DNA from 3 places in the Paenibacillus sp. 01T422 genome. Region 2 is predicted to be linked to each of the others. Evidence: riboswitches for the same ligand, from Rfam matches in the RefSeq annotation. Region 2 holds a riboswitch; each other region holds the start of a gene.

Region 1 (2,268 bases), on a different contig from region 2:
CTGGGAACTTCCAGTAATACGCTTCATGAAAATGCCTCCGTTACCGGCAGAATCACAGAAGAAGTCGTTGCGGCTTTCCAGGAGATCTCCATCGGTATTGAATCTCAAGCAACTTCCATTACAGACATTACAACGGCTATCCAAGAAGTGAATGAGACGGTGGAGATGACCTCTTCCGCATCGGACACGATGAGCAGTAGATCCCGGGATACAGCCCGCATGACGAATGAAGGCAAGAATCAAATGGAAGATTTGACGCATAAAATCAAGGATATTACCGTGATCGTGACGGAAACGTCGAACATCATGAATGAAGTGAATGAAGAAAATGTGAAAATCGGTAATATCGTGACAATGATTGCTGACATTGCCAATCAAACGAATCTGCTATCGCTCAATGCATCCATCGAGGCTGCTCGAGCTGGGGAACATGGCAAAGGTTTTGCCGTGGTTGCTGGCGAGATTCGGAAGCTTGCGATGAACGCACACGTTGCTTCAACGGATATCTCAGAGATTCTGGGCTCTATTCAGCAAAAGGTAGAAACAGCAGTAGAGAAAGTGGCAGTCGGCAAAATAGCAGTAGAATCGGGTAGAAAGTCAGCCGAAAGTGTTGATCAGCTGTTCGAAGTTATTAACACGAATACCTCTGAAGTCATGGAGCAAGCAGAGAATTTGCAGCGCATGAATCAACAATTGCAAATGTCCTCCCAGAAGGTTGCCGAGGAAATGACATCCGTGGCAGCGATAACCGAAGAGTCTGCCGCATCCGTGCAGCAAGTGCTTGCTAGCGCAGAAGTGCAGCAGAAGCGGGTGGAAGATATAGTTGACAGCATCCGTCAGTTGTACGGATTGACCCTTGATCTAAAGCTTTTGATTGAAAAATAATGAAAAATAACGAAAAATAATTTCTCTGAAGGCATTGCCAAATATCGGTTAATCCGCTACAGTTAAGCCAAATGAATAGCAACACGGGTGCTTGATGAAGTCAGGCTGAGATAGTGGCCCTATGCCACTGACCGTTAATCTGATCTGGGTAATGCCAGCGTAGAGAATTCACACAAAATTCTGCACTAATTTTATGCCTGCCGCATCCCGGTAGGCTTTTTTTGTCGTGTTCGCCTATCTCATTTGACAAATTGTATCTAAGAAAAGGAGTGGGAAGAAGAAATGGCACAAAAAGAAACAGGGGCAAAAGGATTAAAATTGACTGATATCTTGGTCACAATCGTGATCGCGGCGGTATTTGGGGTGATTTACCGCATATGGGGTCCGATGTATGACCTTCTGAAACCGATCGGTCTTCATGCCGAACAGTTAAGCTACGGTATGTGGTTCATGGCGGCTACATTTGCTTTTCTGGTTATTCGTAAGCCAGGCGTAGCATTGTTGGCTGAGGTTGCAGCCGCGACGATTGAAGCTCTTTTTGGAGGTTCATGGGGGGTATCGACACTTGCGTACGGCATTCTTCAAGGGCTTGGCGCAGAGCTGATTTTCGCGCTTTTCTTGTATCGTCGGGCGAATGTGAGTGTAACAGTGCTTGCGTCTTTCGCATCCGCAGCGCTTTCGCTGCTGGTGGATAAATATTATGGCTATATTGATCAGCTAACCTTTTGGAATTATTGCTTGTTTATTGGGCTTCGTCTTGCTGGCTCTGCCATCATCGCTGGCGTATTCGCTTATTACTTGGCTAAAGCACTGGCTCGCACGGGAGTGCTTAACTTAGTTCGTCCCGTTTCAAAGAAGGATTACGATGTACTGGGGTAATGCGTGATGAGCGAGGCAATCGGAGTTACCAATCTGCGGTTAAAATATCCCGGTGATGAGGTTCCCCTGTTATTTCAAGGGGTTTCCTTTTCGGTGATGCCAGGGGAGAAGGTGTTGCTGCTTGGGCCAAGCGGCTGCGGCAAATCGACGCTGCTGCAAGTGCTGAGCGGAATCGTCCCCGATATTATCGAGATTCCGCTTAAGGCGGATAGGCTTGTCACGCCAAGTCGCTGGGGGTATGTGTTTCAAGACCCAGACGCTCAGTTCTGCATGCCGTACGTGGATGAGGAAATCGCTTTTGTTCTGGAAAATAGGCAGGTCCCCCGTGAGGAAATGCCAGCGCGCATCGCGCATTATCTGAGCTTGGTTGGGTTGCAGCTGGAAGATGCTCATACCTTAATCAACCAACTGTCACAGGGGATGAAGCAGCGATTGGCGATTGCAAGTGTTCTTGCTTTGGAGCCGGAAGTGCTCTTTCTAGATGAGCCTACGGCGTTATTGGAT
Region 2 (2,268 bases):
CCCCGCGGTCTTCGATCATGGAGGAACCACCCCAGCTGAATGTGGGAGGATGCTCTCTCAACCACAAATCGCTTTGCGCAACCCGGCCAATATGCGCTTCAATTTCTCGGGTCACTTCGTCATAAGTTTCATTCGGGTAGAAATGGACAGTGATCCATAAACGGCACTCATCGGCTATAAAGGCCGCATGTCTGCCGCCTTCGATAACAGCAGGATTAATCGTAGTGGCACCTGGCGAACAACCGGGATAACTCTTCATAACGGCCCAGTGCCGTTCCAACTCTTGCAGTCCTTGTATAATTATCATCATTTTCTCTATGGCGCTTGCCCCAAATAGCTTGCCGCCTGCATGGATCATGTTTTTGCGGGTGGCGTCGTGCCAGGTTTGTTGACTCTTCACCGTGATCCATCCGGTAATAACACCTCCTTGCCCTTGGAGATGCAAATCGCTCGTATCTACGACTACCGCAAAGTCCGCTCGGTACCCGCGTTTGCAGCATTCGAGCGTACCAGCCTCACCCACCTCCTCCCCAATGACCGATTGGAAGATGAGGTCTCCTGGCAGACGGATGCCCGCCTCGTCCAGCAATTGAACGGCAAAGAGCGCACCGGCTAGGCCCCCCTTCATATCCGCCACCCCCCGGCCTATAATCACCCCGTCGCGGACAATGGGAGTGAAGGGGCCAGCTTCCCAAGGCTCATCCGGACTCACTTCAGCCACGTCGATATGACCGTTGATTATCAGACTTTTATACGACTCAGGCGCTTGTCCTTTCAGGGTACCTACGACATTCGGGTCCCCTGGATACACCTCCCACTGGTCGATCTGAAAACCTCTTTCCCGCAGGAACTCAGCGATAAACCCTTGCGCATCTGCCGTATTTCTAGCGGGGGGTGCAGGCGTTTCGAACCGCACCAAACGTTCCACCAGCTGGATTAACTCCGCTTGACGCTTCTCTACTTGCTGGATCACCACATCCAGTTCCTTTGCCAAGCTTGCCACATGATCTCCTCCTTTCAGCTCAAATCAAAAAGCCGCTTTCTGATAGAAAGCGGCTGCGTTATGATATAGGAATCCAAACGACATACAACCACTTCCCTTCGCTAGCATTACCTAGATCAGGTGTAAGGGTTAAGACCAACGTCTTTCTCAGCTATTACAGCACCCCTAGTGTTCAATACGATTCAATTGTCTAGTGAAATCTTACCACAACATGTTATAACAGCCAATCCCCTACCATGCTTACAATCTCCCACTGACCATCTGATCGGCCCAGCAGCACGATGGAATTGCCTTGCACACTGGTTCCAATCAGGGTCTTTCCTCCCGTTGGTGTCAGAATCGACTTACCTGGTTGTGTTTGCAAATTAAGCCGATACGACGCTTCAACAAAAAAAGCATACGTGACGGAGGCTTTAGCTGCTGGCAGAGTCAGAGTTACCTCACCGAATGAACCGGCGTTCGTAATTTTGAAGCCTATGTAATCGAAAGTGACGGATCCGGAAGTTGCATAAGCTTGAGTAGGCAGCGGATGTTTTGCCGCATAGAGATCTTCCGATGTGGGGTCTATCGCATAGAGCTTTTGGCCTCCTCCTTTGACTGAACAGTCGAAATAGGCCACGTTCCGCAATAATTCAGTGTTGTTTTTCTTTAGTGAGAATCCACGTTTAATCAGTGCAACCTGTCGTGTATCAACAGACTCGCAGTCCTTATAGACGGCATTACCGATGACGGTTCTTACCTGTGATGGCACCGTTGTGAGGATGAACGAGGAGCCATACCCATAGGGATCTTCCGGCTGGTTAACCGTGTTACAGTTAATCGCCCGGCAGCGAATATAGGAACGCTTCGCACCGTCGGCTGAGAAGGATAAATCCGAGAATCCGGCGAACTGCTCGCTTTCGGCGATACAATCGATCAGCTTGATCTCGCCTTGTACAGCTTTCGTTCCATCTCCTCCATAGTTCATGGAGAAGCCGAATGAATTCCCTTTCGTTTTGCATTTATCAAAAACAATATCAATGGGTTCGCTAACAGCAGTTGGCTTCAACAAAGTGACGAGGAAACCTCGCCCTGTATTCCCATCCGCCACACATTGAATGAAGCGAATATTTTTCAACAAATCAAGTTGGCCGTTCGGCTCAATATCGACGCCGCTCTGTGGAGCTGTCCCTTTCGTGTTGGAGAAGCGGCAATTCTCCACAGTAAGGCCATCTACGGAGATCACGGAGAGTCCTTGTCTCCGGTTATTATCTGCCCGGCAGTTA
Region 3 (2,268 bases), on a different contig from region 2:
TCGCTCGTCATGACGCCGATGACGCGATCGCGCTCCGTCAGCAGCCCATGTACCTGGGCGAATTCTTGCAGCTTCGCCCCGAGCACACGCGCTGCCTGCGCGAATGCCGCCGCCAGCATCGGCGCCTCCACCTGCCCATCTTCGGGCAGGTACAGTGCTCCGCGCGTCGCCTTGCTCAGCGCGGGTTCGAGCTCTGCGGCTGCGGCTGCGCTCAGCCACTCCGCTCTTTCGCCCGCAGCGTGCTGGAGCTTCTCCCGCGCGCGCAGCTCTTGTTCCTGAGCGTCGCTGAGCGCGACGTTCAAGAGCCCTTCACGGACGAGACCGATGTCGATGCCCGTGAGGCTTACTAGTTCCCCGCTCAGTTCGGGGAACATCGCTCTGCTATGCCGGGCCCACTGGAACAGGGGCCCAGTGTCCTCCATCTCGGACTGCGCTCCGAGCATGCCGGCTGCGGCAGCCGAGGCCTCCGTCCCTAACCTGCTGCGCTCCAGCAGCGTGACGGACTGGCCTCGCTTCGCCAAGTGATAGGCGATGGAAGCGCCTATCACGCCTCCGCCAACGATGATAACGTCACTCGTATGCTTCATATCTCTCACCTCTGGTTTCTTCTAGCTGCAATTCTCGGATATAGGCTTTTACCGTTTCCACAGGATCAGCCGCCTCCCAAATGCCGCTCATCACTGCGATGCCAGAAGCTCCCGCAGCAAGTACAGACTTTACTCTAGCGGGTGTCATGCCACCGATTGCGATGACCGGAATCGTGACCTGCTCTGCAACATTCCGCAGTTGTTCGAGCCCTCTTGGCCCAACCCCCAACTTGGAATTCGTCGCAAAAATATGCCCATACAAGACGTAATCCGCCCCCTCCCGCTCGCGCTTCAGGGCTTCCTCTACGCTATGTACGGAGACTCCCGTTCGCTGCACGCTTTGGCTTTGACAGCTCTCTCTTATCGCCAATAGCGGCGGAGAGTTTTCGGGAAGGTGCAAACCTCCAAGTCCAGCAGCGGCTGCCATCCAAGGATAGCCGTTGACATAGAGGGTTTGGGCAGGTACACCCTTTTCCAACAAATACTGTACACCTATAAAAACTTCATCCATCGGTTTCGTTTTCTCGCGAATATGAATGGCAGTGACATAGGGATGAATCTGGACTGCAATCGCCGCCATATCCTTCCAAGCCAGCTTGCCGCTCGATATCACATGCAGCTCGCACTCGGACATTGAAGTCCGCCTCCTCACTTTTTGAACCGTTGTATCAATAGACAAGACACCCGGCAGCGCCAATCAGGACGCAAAAAAACCACTTTTCCTAAGAAAAGTGGTTGTAGGTTGCCCGCATAATAATCATGCAAAAATGAGGCGCCAAAAGTCCGGTTTCCACTTTCCTCCGCTGGTATGACCCAGTTCAGGTTCAAAGGGTTCAGATTGCTCTGTCTCAGCCTTGCGGCGCCCCTAGGGATACATTCGTATTCATTTGTTCATTATCATAACACGGTATCCAGTCGTTGGGAAATAGAAATTTCCATCTCATCTTAACCTAGTCACCCGGCCATATTGCTCTTATAATAGGGAGAACGCTTACCTCGGCCTTTATTACCCATTGTCAGGAAGGATGATCACCTAGATGCTCTCTCAATTGAATCGCCAACTGGAAAAAATCTTGCCCCTCATCACGCCAGTCAGCGTACTTATCGGTGTTTTGCTCGGCAGTCATTTATCCGGTTTTACCTTCTTATCGCCTTGGCTGTTTGCCTTTATGACGTTCTCGGGCAGCATAAGCTCCAGCTTCAAGGAATTTGTGAAAGTTATCGTCCAACCGCTTCCACTCATTACTACGCTGCTGATTTTGCATGTTGGTATGCCGCTGCTTGCCCTTGGGCTCGGGCACACTGTTTACAGCAATGAACCGTTAACTATCACAGGACTCATTCTGGCTGCAGCCATTCCAACAGGTATTACAAGCTTCGTGTGGGTCGCCATTTATCGCGGAAATATCGTGCTGACGCTCTCCATTATCCTCATGGATACCGTTCTTTCACCATTTGTTGTCCCTTATACACTCTCTGCGCTGGTCGGAACGAAAGTCCAGATGGACACTTTTGCCATGATGCAAGGTCTGTTCTTCATGATCGTCGTCCCCTCCTTACTGGGCATGCTGCTCAACCAATGGACGAAAGGCAGAGTTAAGGAGCAATGGAGCGGCCGTCTAGGTCCTTTTTCGAAAATATGCATGGGCATCGTTGTCGCTATTAATAGCTCCGTTATCGC

What was found. A riboswitch is a leader RNA that binds a small molecule or an ion and turns the genes downstream of it on or off. The one in region 2 is predicted to bind thiamine pyrophosphate.
Region 1: it holds a riboswitch for thiamine pyrophosphate, as region 2 does, so the genes downstream of both, AC1DUA_RS02765 (ECF transporter S component) here and AC1DUA_RS21805 (acetylornithine deacetylase) in region 2, are expected to answer to the same signal.
Region 3: it holds a riboswitch for thiamine pyrophosphate, as region 2 does, so the genes downstream of both, AC1DUA_RS09755 (DUF561 domain-containing protein) here and AC1DUA_RS21805 (acetylornithine deacetylase) in region 2, are expected to answer to the same signal.

The regions. Positions count from the first base shown of each region.
Region 1 covers NZ_JBFTQB010000025.1:12,327-14,594, reverse strand. The annotation lists gene AC1DUA_RS02770 (methyl-accepting chemotaxis protein) at 1-885, shown strand, start outside; TPP riboswitch at 959-1,068, shown strand; gene AC1DUA_RS02765 (ECF transporter S component) at 1,168-1,764, shown strand; gene AC1DUA_RS02760 (ABC transporter ATP-binding protein) at 1,771-2,268, shown strand, end outside.
Region 2 covers NZ_JBFTQB010000417.1:1,954-4,221, forward strand. The annotation lists gene AC1DUA_RS21805 (acetylornithine deacetylase) at 1-982, opposite strand, end outside; TPP riboswitch at 1,080-1,180, opposite strand; gene AC1DUA_RS21810 (right-handed parallel beta-helix repeat-containing protein) at 1,218-2,268, opposite strand, start outside.
Region 3 covers NZ_JBFTQB010000126.1:1,978-4,245, forward strand. The annotation lists gene thiO (glycine oxidase ThiO) at 1-587, opposite strand, end outside; gene AC1DUA_RS09755 (DUF561 domain-containing protein) at 571-1,221, opposite strand; TPP riboswitch at 1,366-1,464, opposite strand; gene AC1DUA_RS09760 (bile acid:sodium symporter family protein) at 1,625-2,268, shown strand, end outside.